Regions from separate parts of the Dyadobacter sp. HNCC25DJ184 genome, predicted to be linked through region 1. Evidence: riboswitches for the same ligand, from Rfam matches in the RefSeq annotation. Region 1 holds a riboswitch; each other region holds the start of a gene.
What was found. A riboswitch is a leader RNA that binds a small molecule or an ion and turns the genes downstream of it on or off. The one in region 1 is predicted to bind thiamine pyrophosphate.
Positions count from the first base shown of each region.

Region 2: another riboswitch for thiamine pyrophosphate. It lies ahead of thiS (sulfur carrier protein ThiS); the one in region 1 lies ahead of thiM (hydroxyethylthiazole kinase).
Region 3: another riboswitch for thiamine pyrophosphate. It lies ahead of AC1XUD_RS07355 (TonB-dependent receptor); the one in region 1 lies ahead of thiM (hydroxyethylthiazole kinase).

Region 1 is NZ_JBXHAQ010000006.1:111,084-117,902, forward strand. Features, by position in the region: gene AC1XUD_RS11050 (LEA type 2 family protein) at 1-592, opposite strand, end outside; gene AC1XUD_RS11055 (TenA family protein) at 698-1,348, opposite strand; gene thiD (bifunctional hydroxymethylpyrimidine kinase/phosphomethylpyrimidine kinase) at 1,353-2,159, opposite strand; gene thiE (thiamine phosphate synthase) at 2,156-2,803, opposite strand; gene thiM (hydroxyethylthiazole kinase) at 2,808-3,599, opposite strand; TPP riboswitch at 3,703-3,797, opposite strand; gene AC1XUD_RS11075 (PIN domain-containing protein) at 3,882-4,202, opposite strand; gene AC1XUD_RS11080 (hypothetical protein) at 4,193-4,420, opposite strand; gene hxpB (hexitol phosphatase HxpB) at 4,442-5,314, shown strand; gene AC1XUD_RS11090 (sensor histidine kinase) at 5,351-6,691, shown strand; gene AC1XUD_RS11095 (hypothetical protein) at 6,803-6,819, shown strand, end outside.
Region 2 is NZ_JBXHAQ010000001.1:537,259-544,077, reverse strand. Features, by position in the region: gene AC1XUD_RS02100 (bile acid:sodium symporter family protein) at 1-736, shown strand, start outside; gene AC1XUD_RS02095 (GNAT family N-acetyltransferase) at 837-1,334, opposite strand; TPP riboswitch at 1,555-1,650, shown strand; gene thiS (sulfur carrier protein ThiS) at 1,720-1,923, shown strand; gene AC1XUD_RS02085 (thiamine phosphate synthase) at 1,925-2,524, shown strand; gene AC1XUD_RS02080 (thiamine phosphate synthase) at 2,533-3,156, shown strand; gene AC1XUD_RS02075 (HisA/HisF-related TIM barrel protein) at 3,150-3,920, shown strand; gene thiH (2-iminoacetate synthase ThiH) at 3,910-5,025, shown strand; gene moeB (molybdopterin-synthase adenylyltransferase MoeB) at 5,029-6,057, shown strand; gene AC1XUD_RS02060 (NADH-quinone oxidoreductase subunit A) at 6,159-6,632, shown strand; gene AC1XUD_RS02055 (hypothetical protein) at 6,720-6,819, opposite strand, start outside.
Region 3 is NZ_JBXHAQ010000004.1:86,392-93,210, reverse strand. Features, by position in the region: gene AC1XUD_RS07355 (TonB-dependent receptor) at 374-2,827, opposite strand; TPP riboswitch at 2,947-3,042, opposite strand; gene rocD (ornithine--oxo-acid transaminase) at 3,262-4,515, shown strand; gene AC1XUD_RS07345 (S41 family peptidase) at 4,636-6,039, shown strand; gene AC1XUD_RS07340 (GlsB/YeaQ/YmgE family stress response membrane protein) at 6,067-6,321, shown strand; gene AC1XUD_RS07335 (GH3 auxin-responsive promoter family protein) at 6,430-6,819, shown strand, end outside.

The sequences.
Region 1 (6,819 bases):
CATTTTGATTTGAAAACTCCAGATGAAGCACTATTTCCGACTTACTGAGGCGAAATTTCTCCATATCATATCCCAGCATCTTCACTTTCGGAAGACGGTATAGTGGCAATCGTTTGTCCGAACTTAGCCGGATGGTATCCTTTCCGAGAAAAGGTTTTGCTAAATGAAAAAGCGCTTCGAAATGATAATTTGCACTATCCTCCCCTTTTCCAGCTTCTGATTTCCCCTCTTCGGCCAGCTTTTTAATTTTCAGTTGCGTCGGCAGCAATATGGTAGAAGAGTCTGCTTTTTTTAGCAACAACGGCTCTTCATACTTGCTTTCCAGAATCGTCACCTCATTCATTTTTACGAAGTAATCAAAACCCTTTATATCGAACCCGACCGGTAATGGATTATATACCAACAATTTAAGCGATAAATCGACAGTACTATCGGTCATATGGCTAATTCTCCCAATACCCATTTCCACCTTCGGCTTCAAACCCGATACCGGATCGGCATGTTCCCCTTTGTATTTAAAAAATACGATCGTTCCAACGCCTATCAGGACGCAAACGACTATTATTACAATAACGGTTTTGGAGAATTTCATGGTGTTGGTGTCGGTTGAAATGGCGTGTATCTTGATATTTGTCTAATATCAGGCATATCGGCAATAACCATTCCAACTGATCCCTGGATTACTTTTCCTTTGCTTTCAAACTGGCCACTTTTCCAATTTATAAGCACTGTCCCAAAACATATACTCGAGTTTCGAAGCCATTACATACGCTTCCGTCATCTGCAAACGGGTTGATTCAGAGGCTTGCTGAGCAGCACGATCGCAGGTATCTAACGCTTTTTGAACAGATTTCGCAAAGGCTTCACCCGAATAGGTGCTGATCCATTTTTGATATGGATTGGGGGAAGCCTGATTTTTGTAAATAAAATCTCCCACCTTTTTGTAGATCCAAAAGCAGGGCAAAAGAGCCGCAACTGCTACTTCGTAAGATTCGAATGTGCTCGTAGCTAGCAAATAGTGCGTATATGCGAAACAGGACGGCGACATTCCTCCTTTATGATCGATGTGATATTCTGTAAAATAGCTTTCGTGCAGCGCTCTTTCGACGAGTATCGCGTTTTGAGCAAACCCCAGAAAATCGAGGAATTCCTGACTGAAAGACGCATGCGATCCGGTAACTGCCAACGCTTTAGAATATTCCCCGAGATAGAGTGAGTCCTGATAGATATAGTGTTTGAATTTTTCCTCTGGCAAAGTTCCTTTCATCATTTCGGCATTGAACGGATGCGTTTCAATTTTTTGATATACTGGTAGTGCTTCCTTCCAAAGGTGTTCCGTAAATTTCATCTATTTATATTTTAGAGGTAAAAAAGTGATTGAGCGGGCCCGGTCCATGCCCGGTCTTGATATCTTTTCCTGCTTCTATTGCCAAAGACACATATTCCTTAGCCTTTTTTATGGCGTCTTCCAACCCGAAATCCAATGCAACAAAAGAGGCAATGGCCGATGACAGCGTGCAGCCAGTTCCGTGGAGATTATAACTATCGATAAATGCAGTTTCTAAAATCTGACTTGGTTTATCTTTCTGTGCCAAAACATCGTAAAGCTTCTCTCCGACAAGGTGCCCGCCTTTTAATAACACTGCTTTGCAGCCTCTGCGAACCAATTCCTCGGCCGCCATTTGAATTTCTTCTACTGATGTGATTTTTCTGGAGACCAGAATTTCGGCTTCATCAAGATTGGGCGTGATAAGATCTACTTTTGGAAACAATTCCTTCCAAAGCATGCTAACAGTTTCATTCTGAATCAAACGCGAACCACTCGTTGACACCATTACCGGGTCAAAGACTATGAATCTGGGCTTATATTTGTCCAAAATTTTGCCAATGACTTCGGCAACTTTTATGGTATTGACCATTCCGATTTTCACTGCATCGACTTCAATATCTTCAAAAACAGCATCCAGTTGACTTTCCAGAAATTCCGGCGGAACTGGCAATATATCCCTGACGCCCTGGGTATTCTGCGCTGTCAGAGCGGTGATGGCCGTCATGCCATATACCCCGAGTGCGGTCATGGTTTTTAAATCTGCCTGGATTCCAGCGCCACCTCCGCTATCTGATCCGGCGATGGTTAATACAGTTGGATACTTGTTCATGATTTTTGTTGTTTGGTGTTGATGATATTTATTAATTCACTGGATGCTTCATAAGGGCTTTCTGCACTGCAAATTGCTGATATCAAAGCAATTCCGTCCGCGCCATGCGCAAATGCCTCGCCAATATTATCTTTATTCAAGCCGCCGATTACAACCAGCGGGTGATGGCTATTTCTTCGAATCCAGGTCAAACCGTCAAGTTCCCAGGGCTTTTCAACATCGATTTTAGATAACGTCGAAAACAACGGACTGACAGCCAGATAACTAATATCCAACCCCTCAGCCCTCTTCACATCCTCCTGATTTTCAGCAGACAACCCTATAATTTTCCCGGTTGGCAGTAGTTCTTTCAGCAATTCATATGGCATATCGCTCTGGCCAACATGTACTCCTTCTGCATCTACTGCCAGCGCCACGTCAATTCTATCGTTGATAATTAGCGGCACATCATATGGAGCCAGTAATGCCTTCAAGTGAAAAGCCCGCTCGACAAAAGCTCTGGTCCCCAAAGATTTCTCCCGAAGTTGAACCATCGTTACCCCGCCTTTGACAGCCTCCTCCACCACCTCATAAAAGTCCCGCCCTTGGCAAGCCAGCTCGTCCGTTACGAGGTATAGTTTTATTAGATCCCTTATCTCTGCCATATCATTAATCTACTTTTGCCAACCTTGACAAATGTTCTGGCGTGATATTATAAAGTGCGTTCAAAAACTCCATTTGAAAAGTACCTGGTGAGTTGGTCTTCTCCCAGGCAAGTTGGCCAGCGACTCCCATCGTCGCAGCGGCGGAAACGGCCGCTTCAAAAGGATCAGACTGAATCGCCGCGAAGGCTCCCGCCAAAGTGGACGCGGTACACCCCATGCCAGTCACACCTGTCATGAGCGAAACACCGTTGTTTACATATGCAATTTTGTCCTTGAAAACGATCAGGTCAGTAGGGCCGCTAACGCTGACTACGCTTCCGTAATTGTTAGAAAGTTGTAGGGCGGCTTCCAGACTATCATTTACAGCGGCAGAACTATCCACCCCTTTTGTCTGAATGTCCAGACCGGCGAGTGCCATAATTTCAGAAGCATTTCCGCGGATAATAGTGGGTGAAGCCGCGTCGAGCAGTCTTTTCAATACATTGTTACGATATGGAGTCGCCCCCGCACCGACCGGATCAAGAATGATCGGTACGCCAATAGACTTCGCTTTCTTCATCGCTAGAACCATTCCATCCACCCAGTCGGGCGACAAAGTGCCGATGTTCACTACCAGCGCGCCCGCGATCGAAACCATATCTTCCACCTCCTCTATTGCATGTGCCATCACAGGCGATGCGCCAATAGCCAGTAAGGCATTGGCGGTAAAATTCATAACCACGAAATTCGTTATGTTGTGGACCAGAGGCGATTTGGCTCTGAGTGTTTCTAAATTCTTTTCCGGATTGTATTTCATTGCATAACATTTAAACAAAGGTTATGAATGAGCTGAAAGGAGCACTGCACCCTATTCCGTTATGAATACGATATCAGTTTTGAAAAGTGGAATTCGGTAATTACACCGGTTCAACGCTTTTTCCTACGACAGTATAAACTGTTTCAGGTTCAAAGGGTATAAATCTCAGTCCGTTTTTGGACACCCCTAAAGCCATTCTTATCAGCGAAAGTAGTAGTTTAAAATGAAATGTTTTTGTTCTACCCAAATATTTTCAAAGAAGGTATGTTGGAGAAATGACGGTCACGAGTAGATGGCTGCAATCCAAATGTCATTTTCAGGTATTGGAGTTCCTGCTTCTTTAAGGTGCTTTTTGATATCAGCATACTCCATGGCCACAGGCTCAACCGCGTCAAGGATCTGGCAGTCATTAATAAAAGATTGAAATCGTGGCAAGTTGTAATCGACTCTTAAAGAATTCTTTGCTCCGTACAATAATTTTCCACATACAGTTATTGGGAGATAAATCAGATCGAACTGTTTCAACAAATTGACTGTGGAAGCATTAGCGTTAAGAACCTCAATAGCAATATTGGTATCTAAAACGATCTTGGTTAATGCCATTCGTTGTCTATTTTACCAAACTCATCGTTTACTATTTGGGTAATTTCGCGAGCCGATTCGTTATCGATCGCTCCTGCATGAGACAAAACTTTGTCGCTGTTTCGATTTAAGGGCATGTTAGCCTTTAAAAGCTTCAAAAAATCATAAAGCTGAGTTTGTAACCTACTGTTCTCGGAAATTGCAGTTACATCCAATTGAATTTGCTCTTGTATGCTCATAAAAAATGTGTTGCAGTTATCATGAGGAACAAAATTCTCTATAATTCAGGTTCAAAGGGTATAAATCTCAGTCCGTTTTTGGACACCCCTAAGGCCATTCTTATCAGCGAAAGTAGTAGTTTTGATCATATGAAAAAAGAACTGGGAAAACCAAAGTCGGGTGAGGCTCGTAAAATCCTCCTCGCTAGCTTTTCCCGAATATCAACCATAAACCCATTGTTAATGATTAAAGCTGCAATTTTTGATATGGACGGGCTACTGATCGATTCAGAGCCGATATGGGCAGAAGCCGCCAGAGAGGTCATGAGAAAAGTAAATTTCGACGTGACAGATGCAATAAAAAGAGAATCCACAGGTCTTTCCACACAACTATTTCTTGAATATTGTTACAAACTTCAGCCATGGGATGCCGTATACTCATTGGAAGATCTTGAAATTGAAATTCTCGATTATGCACACGAGCATATTCCATTGCGCGTTAGCCTTATGCCCGGCGTCATTGAAGTGCTCGACACTCTGAAAAACAAAGGATTATTGCTTGCTGTCGCCTCCGCCTCTCATATGGATTTGATTGAGAATGTGTTGAGAAAGCTGGACATTCTGCAGTACTTCGATACCTGGCATTCAGGTGTTCTTGAAGAATTCACCAAACCTCACCCTGCAGTATATTTGGCAACAGCGGCTAAACTGGGTGTAAAACCGCAGGAATGCATTGCCTTTGAAGATTCATATGCAGGACTTATGTCGGCACATACAGCAGGGATGTTGACTGTTAGCGTACCGGCTCCCGACGTTTTCGACAATCCAAAGTTCGATATCGCGCATTTTAAGATACCTTCACTTGAAAAGTTTATATTTAGCGAAGTCAATTCCTTTGCCGGGGCATATCCTTAATAATCAGTAAAAACTCTTATACGTTTTAGAAAAACCATGTTTGGACTTCGTCATTTTAGCTTTGTAGTTGCAACAAGGATTTGTATCATCATTCTTTCCTGCTTTTTGCTCTTTTGGCTGTCCGGTCATGAAACCAACCGAACCCTGATCATCATTCTCGGCTTGATTGCTATTTCTATTCAAGGGGTTTTGCTATATCAATATGTTACGAATGTTAACCGGAAACTGATCTATTTTCTGGAATCGGTACGTTATTCTGATTTCACGATCAATTTCCGATCTGATAATAAAATGGGTAAGACTTTTAAAGAATTGAATCAGCAGTTCAATGAGGTCTTACTCGCTTTTCGACAGGCGCGTGCTGAAAAAGAAGCTAACCTTCAGTATCTGAACACGATCGTTCAGCAGATTGGAACTGGTTTGATCACATTCGACGGAAATGGTAAAGTCAATATTATCAACAACGCGGCACTAAGATTGCTGGGATTATATCGTTTACACAATCTGTCGGAACTGCAGGAAAAGCACCCCAAACTCTATGAGCTCCTTTCTGACCAAACTGCCAGCGTCAGAGAATTGTACCGTACTCCATCAGACCACCCACTTGCCCTCCAGGGTACTGCTATTCAGTTGCGGGGTAATTGGGTAAAGATCGTGGCTCTGCAAAACATTGAAACTGAGCTCCAAAGGCAGGAAGTAGAATCCTGGCAAAACCTTACGCGGGTACTCAGGCATGAAATAATGAACTCTATGACGCCAATTGTTTCGCTCGTCGGGACGATGCGGATGATTGTGAATGAGGATATTGAAAAAACCACAACGGATCTGGAAGCTGTTTCCGATTTGAAAGAAGCTTTGCATACGCTCGAAAAAAGGAGTAAAGGAATGATGCAATTTGTGAACGCATACCGCGACTTCACGACTTTGCCCAAACCGATTTTTGCAAATCTTTTGGTAGACGAGATTGTAAGCGAGGTATTGCAACTTTTACAAGCCGACCTCACCTCAGCGGGCATTGTATATCAATTAAACATCAAACCTGAAAACCTTACCATTAAAGCGGATTCAAATCAGATTCAGCAAGTTCTGATCAATCTGATCAAAAACGCTTCGGAAGCATTCTCTACTCAAAGGGAATGTATGATTACTATTAAGGCATATCACAACGAGAGAAATACCATCATCGAGGTTACGGATAACGGAGATGGCATTGAACCTGAGGCACTTGAAAATATTTTCATCCCTTTTTACACCACAAAAAAGACTGGATCGGGTATTGGATTGAGCCTTTCGCGCCAAATTTTGCAGCAGCACGGCGGCAACCTGATTGTGAATTCGGAAGTTGGAAAAGGAACCACCTTTAGTATTGTAATTTGATTCGAAAAAATATAACTTTATAACAATCAATGGACGCAACTTTCAACCTTAATAGAGGATTGGTCTTCTTGATTTTAAGAAAGTATGTTACAAATTATAACCCGGCAGAGGATGAAGGTTTTTACAAA
Region 2 (6,819 bases), on a different contig from region 1:
TATCATTATGCCAACTATCGGGTATACGTTAGCCAGCATCAGTGGCTTTCCACCTGAAATAGCAGCCGGAATTATCCTGATCGGTTGCTCCCCCAATGGTATGGCATCGAATGTAATATCATATCTGGCCAAAGCAAATCTGGCGCTCTCGATCACCATCACCGCGATCTCGACGATGTTGGCTCCACTGGTAACGCCACTTCTGATGAAAACGCTCGCAGGTGCTTTTGTTGAAATTGATACCTTGCATATGATGTGGGATATCATCAAAATGGTGATTATTCCAATAGGTGCAGGACTGATATTCAATAAGTTATTCAGCGGAAAAGCAAAATGGCTTGACGATTTGATGCCGTTGGTATCGATGGGCGGTATTGCCTTTATCATCGTCATCATCACCGCAGCCGGACGCGACAGTCTGTTAAGTATCGGACCGATGTTGTTGTTATTGGTTTTGGTTCACAATCTATCAGGATATACACTGGGATATTGGTCAGGCAGGTTATTTAAAATGTCGGAACGTGATTGCCGCACAATTGCTATTGAGGTAGGTATGCAGAATGGCGGTCTGGCATCAGGGATTGCAAAGGAAATGGGCAAAATGGCCACTGTTGGTCTTGCACCTGCTATTTTCGGGCCTTTGATGAATATTACGGGTTCGATCCTTGCGTCGTGGTGGCAGGGAAAACCAACGGGCGACGAAGAAACTTATGTAGAGACGGGGAGACCGCATTGATATATTAGCATAAAAAAGCCGGATGGATCACAATCGTGAATTCATCCGGCTTTTTCATATGTTCGATATTAAATTCTTCGTGCCCTTGTGGTAAAACACCTCATTCTAAAAGCAACTGCATGAATACCAGATCAAGCCATTGATCAAATTTATAAGCCACTTCCTTCAGATATCCTTTTTCGACAAAGCCATGTTTCTTATGAAACTCAATGCTTCCACGGTTTGCAGCATCTATGCCTGCAATCATGGTATGCAAGCCTTGTTCACGCGCACGGTATATCAGCCCGACTAACAGTTTACCACCAACTCCCATTCCCCTCGATTTTTCATCAAGATAAATAGAATGTTCTACGCTGAATTGATAGCCTATTTTAGGTCGAAATATATTGTAAGAGCCATATCCGATCACCTCTCCTTCCACATCTGCCACAATGATGGGCATCCCAGATTCGAGTGTTTTATCAAACCATGCCGTCTGCTCTTCAAGCGTTCTTTCGTCGTAATCGTAGATAGCGGTGGATGTCTTGATTGTGTCATTGATAATCTCCAATAAAGTCGGTAAATCGTGCTTTGTGGCGTTTCTGATTTTAAGCTCCATCAATGTATTCTCAGTATTTCGGTGTTATCGTCGAGTTAACAGGTTGTGAATAAAATAAACCTCTTTCATTTCACATTTGCTAACAAAAACTCAATTAGTCAGGATAGCGTTCTGAAGCTCAAATTTATTCTATAATTACCAAACTATATTAATACTTGCGGATATTATTATAAAGTTGATCACGCAGATTTTTTATCTACATTAATTTCCAATAGTTTTACCAGCGCTTTAGGGGTGTCCACAGTTGTGGTCTGAGATTATACCCTTTGAACCTGATGCAGTTCATACTGCCGAAGGAAAAAGTAATGTACGCCTATAACCGTACTCGTCTTTCTCTTAGGGTTTAAAACTCCATTCCTGAAGCTTAACTTTTCGCAGCTAACGAATGGAGGTCCTGATCAACAATCAGTTACAGATAGTTCAGAGTAACGCAACAATCCTTTCGATCCTTTCCGATTTATTTCCGGGCTCATTAAAAGGGGTAGCCGTGGCCGTCAACAACGAAGTTGTCCTCCGCGCCGAGTGGAATACTATTTTTCTGAAATCCACTGACAAAGTAAGTATCATAAGAGCTACCCAAGGCGGATAAGATGGAGTTAGTCGTGATCTCATCGCCCGATCCCGTCCCTTTCGAAGGTGTAATTATCAATCGCCTTTTCGAGAGCGGCCTTTCGTTCTTTCATATCCGAAAACCGGATATACGCCCGAAAGAATTATTGACGCTATTGCTAACTATTAGGGTTGAGTTCTGGCCTATGATCGCGTGGCATCAGCAACACGACATGGCAATTTCAATGGGATCGAAGAGGTTACATTTTACTGAGCGGTTGCGCAAGATGACTGATTTGAATAGGCTTGAGCAACGAAAAAATGAAGGTTTCATTTTAAGCACTTCCATTCATCACATTTCGGAGCTCGACGATATCATGCATTTTGATTACGCGTTTTACGGACCCGTGTTTAACAGCATTTCAAAGCCAGGCTATGAACCTTCCCTGACCGATGATTTCGTGATTGACAAATCAGGTAAATCGACCAAAGTATTTGCACTGAGTGGGGTCACCGAAGCTAATATAGATCAAGTTCGTAAAATGAATTTCGATGGAGCAGGATTGCTGGGCGCGATATGGAACGATCCCGAGCATGCTGTCGACACGTTCAAAAATATCCAAGAAATCATTAAAAACTAGGTAAAGCATTGATAAACAAACTCCACTTCATTTCAAATCAAACAGCCGAGCGTGGTCACCTTGAAAGCATATCACTTGCGCTCCGCGGAGGATGCAGGTTGATTCAACTCAGGGTCAAAAACCATCCTTTCGAAGATTTATTGGATATGGCTCACCAGGCAAAAACCATGTGCGATGAATTTGACGCGAAATTAGTAATCAATGATTACCCTCAAATCGCGAGAGAGGTAAATGCATATGGCCTTCATCTCGGCTTGGAAGACATGCCTGTTGCCGAAGCCCGTCAAATAGCAGGGAATAATATCATCATCGGCGGCACCGCCAACACCTGGGAGCACCTGTTGCTTCGAATTTCAGAAAGTGTTGATTATGTGGGGATTGGCCCATTGAGATTTACCAATACAAAAAAGAATCTGAGTCCGATATTGGGTTTTGAAGGATATGCTGAAATCGTTGAAAAAATGAAGCAATATAAATTGAATATGCCTCTAATAGCAATTGGCGGCGTGGTGAAGGAGGATATCTCCTTGTTAAAAGAAATTGGAATACACGGTGTAGCTATATCAGGTTCGATCACCAATAGCGACAACCCATCTCAACTTATCTCATTCATAAACAACGCATTATGTTAAAAATAGCAGGTAAAGAATTCAAGTCAAGACTTTTTACCGGGACGGGAAAGTTTAGTTCCGCTACCCTTATGGAAGAATCCATCATTGCCTCGGGCTCGGAACTCGTGACGGTTGCTCTTCGGAGAGTCGATCTTGGGGGTGAGCAAGACAATATACTTTCCTACCTGAATCACGCCCATATCAATTTATTGCCGAATACATCTGGTGTCAGAAATGCAAAGGAGGCAGTTTTTGCTGCTCAGCTCGCGAGAGAAGCTCTGGAAACAAATTGGCTTAAACTTGAGATTCATCCCGATCCAAAATACCTCATGCCCGATGCAATTGAAACACTGAAGGCAACGGAAGAACTCGCCAAACTCGGATTTGTAATTTTGCCATATATCCATGCAGATCCGGTTTTGTGTAAAAGACTGGAGGACTCTGGAGCAGCGGCTGTTATGCCTTTAGGCTCCCCTATTGGCAGCAATAAGGGCTTGAAAACGATTGACTTTCTGGAGATTATTATTGAACAAAGTAAAATACCAGTAGTCGTCGATGCAGGAATCGGAGCTCCTTCTGACGCAGCCAAAGCAATGGAAATCGGAGCTGATGCGGTTTTGGTCAATACTGCCATTGCCGTTTCAGAAAATCCGGTTGCGATGGCCACTGCTTTCAAATTAGCCATTGAAGCCGGAAGAATGGCTTTTGAAGCACGGCTTGCCCCGAAAAGTAATCATGCCCTGGCCAGTAGCCCATTCACTTCATTCTTAGACGATGACTTTTAGAGCAGAATTTGAAAAAACGGGCTGGGACTCTGTAAAGGAAAGTATATATGCCAAGTCAGCCACGGATGTTGAAAGAGCACTTTGTGCACCTAAACGCACACTGGAAGATTTCAAAGCTTTGATTTCTCCCGCCGCAGTACCCTATCTTGAAGAAATGGCGCAGCTCAGTCACCGGCTTACGCAAAAACGATTTGGAAAAACGATACAAATGTATGTGCCGTTGTATTTGTCCAATGAGTGCACCAATATATGTACCTATTGCGGGTTTAGTCTCGATAATAAAGTGCGGCGTAAAACGCTTACTGAGCAGGAGATATTACGGGAAGTGCAGGCTATAAAAAAGCTTGGATATGAGCACGTGCTGCTCGTAACGGGTGAGGCCAATCAAACTGTTCACGTTGAATATTTCAAAAAAGCACTGGACGTCATCAAGCCACATTTTGACCAGATATCGATGGAAATCCAGCCGCTTGATTTGGATGAATATCGCGAGTTGATCACAATAGGCGTGAATTCTGTTTTGGTATATCAGGAAACTTACCATCAGGAAGACTACAAAAAGCATCATCCGAAAGGAAAAAAATCTAACTTTAACTACCGGTTGGAAACGCCCGACCGATTAGGACAGGCTGGTATTCACAAAATCGGATTGGGCGTATTGATTGGGCTGGAAGACTGGCGAACAGACAGCTTTTTTACGGCGATGCATCTGGGATATCTGGAACGTACTTACTGGCAGACGCGTTATAGTTTGTCGTTCCCAAGGCTTCGTCCTTTTTCGGGAGGACTGGAGCCGAAAGTAGAAATGAGCGATCGTGAATTAGTGCAGTTGATATGCGCCTACCGGATTCTGAATGAGGAAGTTGAAATTTCCTTATCGACCCGTGAATCGCAGAAATTCAGAGACCACTGTATCGCACTGGGGATTACATCCATCAGCGCGGGTTCCAAAACCAATCCGGGTGGGTATATTGTAGAGCCGGAGTCATTGGAACAGTTTGAGATTTCCGACGAACGATCGCCAGCCGAAATCGCCGAAATGATCAGAAAAAAGGGATATGAACCCGTTTGGAAAGATTGGGACAGGGTTTTACAAATGAGTTAAAAGATGCAACCAGAAGAGCGTAAAAGATATAGCAGACAGATCATCATGCCGGAAATCGGCCTGGAAGGTCAGGAAAAATTACTGGCCGCCAAAGTACTTGTCGTAGGTGCTGGTGGCTTGGGGTGTCCGGTTCTGCAATATTTAACGGCTGCGGGTGTGGGTACGCTCGGGATAGTGGACGATGACATGGTGGATATCAGCAACTTACACCGACAAATTCTTTATTCGGCGGATGATATCGGAAAAAGCAAATCAACAACCGCTGCGGCTAAACTTGCCATATTAAATCCTTTCACGACATTCCTGCCCATATCGCAACGCATTGATGAAAAAAATGCCAGGGATATTATCAAAGATTTTGATTTTGTTATCGACGGCTCAGACAACTTTCCGACGCGATATGTGTTAAACGACGCGTGTGTAGCGCTTAATAAACCCTGGGTTTTTGGCTCTATACTCCGTTTCGAAGGTCAGGTTTCGGTTTTTAATTATCAAAATGGGCCATCCTACCGCTCCCTTTTCCCCGATGCCGAAGAAGGTGAGAACTGTGCGGAAGCGGGGGTTCTTGGTATTTTGCCAGGCATTATAGGTACCTATATGGCGAATGAAGCGGTGAAAATCATATGTGGTGCAGGTGAAACTTTGTCTGGTAAACTGATGATCATTAACACCTTAACCAACGAAACAAATATCTTCAAATTTGGATCTTTGACTGCGCCCCTCCACCCCGCTCCCATTCTGAAAAAGGAAAGTAAGGACGCCGAAGAAATAGCACTGGAAGAATTTGAACACATTTCTGAGAACAAGCCGGATGACTATTTTTTGGTGGATGTCCGGGAAGAATATGAATTTGAAGAAGATGCAATCGGCGGAATTAACATTCCTTTACCTGATTTGTCAGAAAACTTAGACCAGATACCTTCCGACAAAATCATAGTATTTTACTGCAGGAGCGGAAAGCGAAGTTTAAATGCCGCAAATCTTCTTCAAAAAACCGGATATTCGGGGGAAGTTTTCTGGATGAAGGCGTAGCAACGCGGCTCAATCCTGTCCTAAATGCGATATTATCCATCATAAAACCACCCTCCTGACCGAAAATAAGTACTTTTGCTAAATCACTCTTGAACCCTGCTATGATATCTGATTTTGGCACCATATTGCTTTTCATAATTTGCGGAATAGCGTTCATCGTAACCATGCTGATGATTGCCAAGTTTCTGCGCCCGTCAAGACCCAACGAGGAAAAACTGACAACTTATGAGTCGGGTGAAGATCCGACAGGAAATGCCAATGTGCAGTTCAACGTCCGGTTTTATGTCGTAGCGCTGATATTCGTTCTTTTCGAGGTGGAATTACTGTTTCTTTTCCCGTGGTCAGTTGTCTTTGGAAACGAAGATTTAATTGCCCAAACAAATGGTCAATGGGGCTGGTTTGCAATGGCTGAAATGACGGTCTTTGTCGGTATATTGATATTAGGTCTGGCATATGCCTGGGCAAAAGGATATCTGGACTGGGTACGTCCTACGCCACGCATACCTGAAGTTAACTCACCCGTACCCAGCGACCTTTATCAGGCTGTAAACGAGCGATATGAACGAAAAAAGTGATTGTTTTTCATGAGTTATAATATGAAAAGAGGCTGCCGGTCAAATGCCCGGGAGCCTTTTTTCATATTACTATATTGCCTTTTTACATCAATGCATCGAAAATTTCGGAACGAGCACCACTCCGATCTGCGCGTAGAGTTGATTTGGTTTGAACTCAGCCATGTCGTTTATCTGCGAGTTCTCGCCT
Region 3 (6,819 bases), on a different contig from region 1:
TGATAATTAACAAATTATGTGTTTGTTGCGTTGCAAACGCTTAACCATTGCGAACCGATTACAAATCGGTTCGAGCCCCGCTCGAGTCCCATTCGAGCCGCTGTTTACAAACATCGCAAGTTCTAAAAACGACCGCGCTAACTTCGATTTGCAATCGAAGTTGTATGGTAAAGCGTTTGCAACGCGAATGATTTTTACAATAACTTCTTTGAAGAAGTCTCCAACTACAAATCTTACCACGTTTGGGAGCTTTTTGGCAAATTGAAGGAATTTTGCAAACGATTGATAATTAACAAATTATGTGTTTGTTGCGTTGCAAACGCTTAACCATTGCGAACCGATTACAAATCGGTTCGAGCCACCGAAAGATTTCTTATAGCTTGAAATTTAGACCAATCAGAAAATTCCGCCCTGCTTGCGGAAAATAGAAGTTTTCCTGGGTCAAAGCGCCCCCGGCTATATATCCATAGGTATATCCATTTGACTCATATAGTTCATTCAGGATATTGTTGATCAATAAATTGAAAGTAATTTCCTTTACCCATTTAGGTTTTACAGTCCACGAGAAACGGATATCGTTTGTGAAATATGCATCCAGCCTTCTGGTTTCGTCAGAAGTATTGTCCAGATATTGCTTGCCAACATATTTACTAAGCAAAGCGATTTCGGTGCTAGCCGTCGGAGCGTAAGTAATCTGGCTTCCAATGATCACATTTGGTGAAAATGAAATATCCGACTTTCCATGGTTGATGGTCTGATAGCCACCGTTGTCGTAATCGACGATATATTCTATGAAATTATTGATCTTGTTTTGGCTAAAAGTCGCGTTAGCGTTCCATTTCAATTTCTTCGAAAATGCGACAGCTCCTTCCAGCTCGATTCCCGCGCGATAACTCTTCGGCACATTCACGCGGACAGAATTTCCAACATCATTGATTTGACCCGTCAACACCAGTTGATTTTTATATTTCATCAAATAATAATTGGCCGAAAATGCCCAGACACCTCTCTGCGTGCGAAATCCGGCTTCTATATTCTGCAGATTTTCAGGTTTTGGGAAAAGTCCGGCAGTTGAATTGGCGAAGTCGTCGCGGTTGGGTTCTTTATTGCCAATGCTATAGGATGCATATACAGAGCTTTGCTCGGCGATCTGGTAGTTAATACCGGCTTTTGGATTAAAAAAAGTATAATGCTGATCAAAATCTAATGGCACCTGATCATTGTCTGCCCCGTAAATTTTGTGTCTCACATCCCGTACCTGAATATCTCCGAACGCATTCAGTTTATCGGTAAACTGGTAATATACCTTAGCATACAGGTTGAAGTCGGTTTTCGTACCATTGTTGAAATAGTAACGATATTCGTTATCGATATTTCCTGCATTTCTTGCCCATACGATTTCTCCATAGTGGTCCCCGTCATATTTATTCCAGCCACCGCCGACGGTCGCTTTCAGCTTTTTAAAGTTGTTGTAATCAAGCGAAAAAGTGGTGCCATAAAAGTAGTTGTCCAGCCATCTTCTGCGTATAATATCGGAGCGAGTCAGCGTATCGCCGCCAATAATTACGTTTGGCAACTTGTAATTACTATACTTATCCTGATCACGATATTGCTCGTAATATCCTAAACCACGTACCAGAAATCCATTCAGATTCAAGGTGATTTTGTCGGTTAACGTATGTGAGGAAACCAGTTGATAATGATCCTGACGATAATTATCAACCTCATTTTTATAGGTATAATAATTATAAGTACGATCGTTGGAATTCAACAGATTTTGCGCATCCCGTTCGTTCAGCGAGTTTCGTTCAATATATGCGTTGATTCCTTCAATATCTCCGCGTACTTTGGCTTCCGGGCTTCCGTTCCATGATTGGTACGTCCTTTCTTTACCGCTAAATACATTCACCCTTACAAAACTTTTCTTGCCAAAATATCCGCCCGACAAATAATAAGAATGCAGGTTGGATGTAGCCCGATCCACAAATCCATCGGACGAAACTCTGGAAAGCCTGGCGTCAAAAGTAAATTTGTCTTTGATCAGACCTGTTCCCAGCTTCAGCGTATTCTTGAAAGTATTGAATGAACCTGCAGAGTTGTTGAGCTCAGCATAGGCTTCCGGCCGGAAAGTATTGGTATTGATATTTACGGTTGCTCCAAACGATCCCGCTCCGTTGGTGGAAGTTCCGACGCCGCGCTGGATTTGAATACTGCCGACAGAAGAAGCAAGATCGGGCATGTTTACCCAATATACACCCTGGCTTTCAGCATCGTTATAGGGAATTCCATTGACAGTCACATTGATACGCGTGGCGTCCGAACCACGGATTCTGATTCCGGTATATCCAACGCCGCCACCTGCATCGCTTGTTGACACGAGCGACGGAGTGAAGTTCAATAGGACAGGTAAATCCTGACCGAGATTTTGTTTGTTCAGAGTTTCCGCGGACACGTTGGTATATGCCATTGCGCTTTTGTCCGTAACGCGAGTCGCGTTGATAATCACTTCATCTGCCTGATATGTGCTTTTAATGAGATCTACATTTACCGGGCCCGATATATCCCGGACGTTCAGCTTAACGGTCTCATAACCAATATAGGAGATCTCGATAGACGGAGTGCTTTCAGCGATATTTTTCAGGGTAAAAGAACCCGAACCGTTGGTGGTGGTGCCACGGATATCGTTTGCTTTAATGGTTGCTCCGGAAAGCGGTTTATTGTCATCAGCATCGTGAACGGTGCCGGTAATTGTTCTTTGCGCCAAAACCGGAAAGGATATGGACAACAAAAGAAGTACTGTTTTCAGATAGGTCGTAACTTTTCGCATAGCGATAAAATTTGTTACGAGAGGCAAGGGGCCACCTATCGGGTTGTAAATTAATAAGTTAAAAAATTAAAACTCGCTTCAACATTTCAAATAAAACATAGGCCTCTGTTTTATTATGATCACGATTGAGCTTCTCTTCCTACGCCGGCATTACCCGGATCAGGTATTATGGGTATGATCTCAGCCCGTTTGGTAGGGCACCCCTTTGAGATTATGGTGCAAATATACGGAGAAAAATGGTTGAAACGATGGAATTATTGAGGGGGCCGTGTCAACACCTTTTGGCGTATTGGCTTAGTCCGAATCTGGAAACTGTATATTGTTTAAATTTTATATCAAATAGATTGAAAGAAGTCTCAATTTTACTATACCCGGATTCTCTCACATTTTCCGTATTTTTACTCTGATATCACGCTCATAGAAAACAGATTCCAATGCCTAGCCATACAGACACGAGCACAGTTAGTGCTGCCCAAAGTTCAATAGATCTCGAGTATCAATATGGTGCGCACAATTATAAACCGATGCCGGTTGTTCTCAAAAAGGGGCTTGGCGTACATGTTTGGGATGTGGAGGGAAAGCAATATCTGGATTTTCTGTCGGCCTATAGTGCAGTGAGTCAGGGACATTGCCATCCGCGTATTGTTGATGCGCTGATCCAACAGGCGCAGCAACTAACGCTTACGTCCAGAGCATTTTTCAACGATCGGCTAGGGGAATGCGAAAAATACATGGCTGAATATTTCGGTTATGATAAAGTATTGATGATGAATTCGGGTGTTGAAGGTGGCGAAACGGCACTGAAACTAACCCGGAAATGGGCATATAAAGTTAAAGGAATTGCTCCGAACCAAGCTAAAACGGTGTATGCTTCGGGGAATTTCTGGGGTCGAACACTGGCTGCTATTTCTTCTTCTACTGATCCTTCCAGTACCGGCGATTACGGGCCATTCTTGCCTGGATATGAAATTATCCCTTACGATGATCTGAATGCACTTGAGGATCTTTTCAAAAAAGATAAAAACATTGCGGGCTTTATGGTAGAGCCTATTCAGGGAGAAGCTGGGGTGGTTGTGCCACAGGCAGGATATTTGCAGGGAGTGCGGAAATTGTGTACAAAATATGATGTTCTTTTTATCGCTGACGAAGTGCAGACAGGAATTGGAAGGACAGGAAAAAGACTGGCTTGTGATTGGGAAGATGTGAAGCCGGATATTCTGGTTTTGGGAAAAGCACTTTCTGGAGGCACCATGCCGGTTTCAGCAGCCCTGGCCAACGATGAAGTGATGTTGACTATCGCCCCGGGAGAACACGGATCAACATATGGGGGAAACCCGCTGGCGTGTGCCGTCACCATAGCCGCCCTGCAAGTTGTGGAAGATGAAGATCTGGCTGGAAATGCTGAATCTATGGGTCTGTTATTTAGAAGAAGAATATCTGAGTTACAAAAACAATGTTCTCTGATTGAGCTCGTTAGGGGTAAGGGACTTTTGAATGCGATTGTAATTAACGACGATGAGGAAAGTGACACTGCGACAAAACTTTGTTATCAAATGATGGATAGAGGATTACTTTGCAAACCAACGCACGGCAATAAAATCCGTTTCGCACCTCCGCTTGTTATCAACGAAGCGCAGCTAAATCAGGCTTGTGATATTATTGAAGAAGTATTTCTTAACTATAAATAATAGAGGGGTGATTTGGAAGTTACCATCTCTATGGGAAAAGGTTGCAGGATTTCATTCATAAGAAAAAAAGCTATTCCTTGCGGCAATTCACTCATTCACACATTCTCTCATTGAATCTATATGAATCTAAAAGGACTTCTCGCGTTTTTGGTAATCGGTTTTATATTTCAAAGCTGTAAGGATAACCCCGTTGAACCAGATCCGGGCTCTGCGACTACCCTTACAACAAACAAGTGGATATATAGCGAAATGTCTTTCTGGTATTACTGGAAAGATGAAATGACCAAAAAACCCGATTATACTCTTAACTCTGAAGACTTCTTCGAATCGCTTCTATACAAATACGATGCAACCTTGCGCCCCGACGGCGACCGTTTTTCGTGGATTCAGGAAAGCGCAGAAGAGCTGACAGCCGGCCTAAGTGGAGAAGAAACCACCACAGGAATGGAATATAAATTGTCCATCTATCCAACAGGCACTAATAATATTGTCGGTGTTGTCATTTATACCTTGCCTGGTTCACCAGCTCAAAAAGCTGGATTCAAAAGAGGTGACGTCTTTACCGGAATCAACGGTCAACAACTGAACAGAAGTAATTATCAAGCGCTGGTCGCAGCAACTGGAACTATATCTTACTCGATGGGAAGTATTGATGCTCAGGGGGTTATTGCTGAAACAAATGTTAAGAAAAGTGTGACTACAGCCGTCGTTCAGGCAGATCCTGTCTTTTATGATACTCTTTTTCAATATGGGGCCAACAAAATTGGATATCTGGTCTATCATCAATTTATTCCTGAACCCTATAAGGCGGACAATCTTCAATATGACAAAGAATTGGAACAGGTCATTGGCTCGTTTAAGGATAATGGAGCAACTTCGGTTGTTCTTGATCTTAGATATAACCCGGGGGGTTACGTAAGTTCCGCTACTACTTTGGGAAGTTTACTCGGTAAAGTGACAGCTGACGATATTTTTTATTACAAAGAGTATAACGATACAGCGACTGTTGCTTTTAAGAAGAAATATGGCGACAGCTACTTCTATGACAAGTTTGACAACAAGAGCCAGAATATAGGATCACAGTTAAAAAATCTGATCATTCTGACCTCAAATCGAACGGCATCTGCCAGCGAATTATTGATAAATGGTTTGAAGCCATTCATGCCTGTGACATTGGTCGGGCTAACAACGGTGGGGAAAAATGTTGGTTCGGTTACTTTATCTAATCCTGACGCAGGTATTAAATATGGACTTCAGCCGATTGTTACCAAGTCATTTAATAGTTTGCGTAAATCGGACTATTCAGTAGGGTTTGTGCCGGATGTTGCTGTTTCTGAAGGAATGGTTTTATATCCCTATGGAGATCCGCGGGATCCGTTACTTGGTGAAGCACTTTTTCGTATTACTGGAACTCACGTCGTTCGAAAGGCAGCGGATGCGAATCTGAAAGTTGTTGGAGGCCAAGAGATTATGTCATCTTTGGATAAGAAAGCGGGGGGAGGAAATATGTTTTTTGATAAATAAATTACACACTTTTAACTGACAAGTAGAATGGGAATTATTTCGTGGATTATTGTTGGCCTCGTCGCAGGCGGTATTGCCAAAGCACTTCATCCGGGAAAAGATCCGGGAGGTTTTTTTGTTACCATTTTAATAGGAATAGCTGGCGCCGTTGTGGGCGGTTGGGTATCATCCCTGTTAGGTTTTGGCAGAGTTGACGGGTTCGATATCGGTAGTCTTTTTATTGCTATTTTAGGAGCGTTGTTGCTGTTATTTCTATATCGAAGATTTGGGCCAAAAGCCTGATTCATTGCAAAATATATGAATAGGGGAGGAGCCAAAAGCTTTTCCCCTGTTTTTTTTAAGGGCTATTTTCATAACTTTCAGGATCAAATTCTAAACCCGCAGTAGCAAATGAAGTTGGTGAATGATATGACGGTCTGGTTTCTGAAGCGACGCTTCGAAAGGATTGAACAGTTTATGAAAAATCCTGTTGAGACCCAGCAACGGATGTTTTTTGAATTGATGGAGACGGCCCGATATACCGAGTGGGGCATGAAGTACAACTATGGCCAGATAAAGTCAATAAAGGAATATCAGGAACGGGTACCCGTTTCTGCCTACGAAGATCTGTATCCTCAAATCGAACGGGTTTTGAAAGGTGAGCCAAACGTACTTTGGCCATCTCAAATTGAATGGTTTTCCAAATCGTCCGGCACTACGAACGCCAGAAGCAAGTTTTTGCCTGTCTCGCCCGAAGCGCTGGAAGAGTGCCACTACGAAGGCGGGAAGGATATGATGACG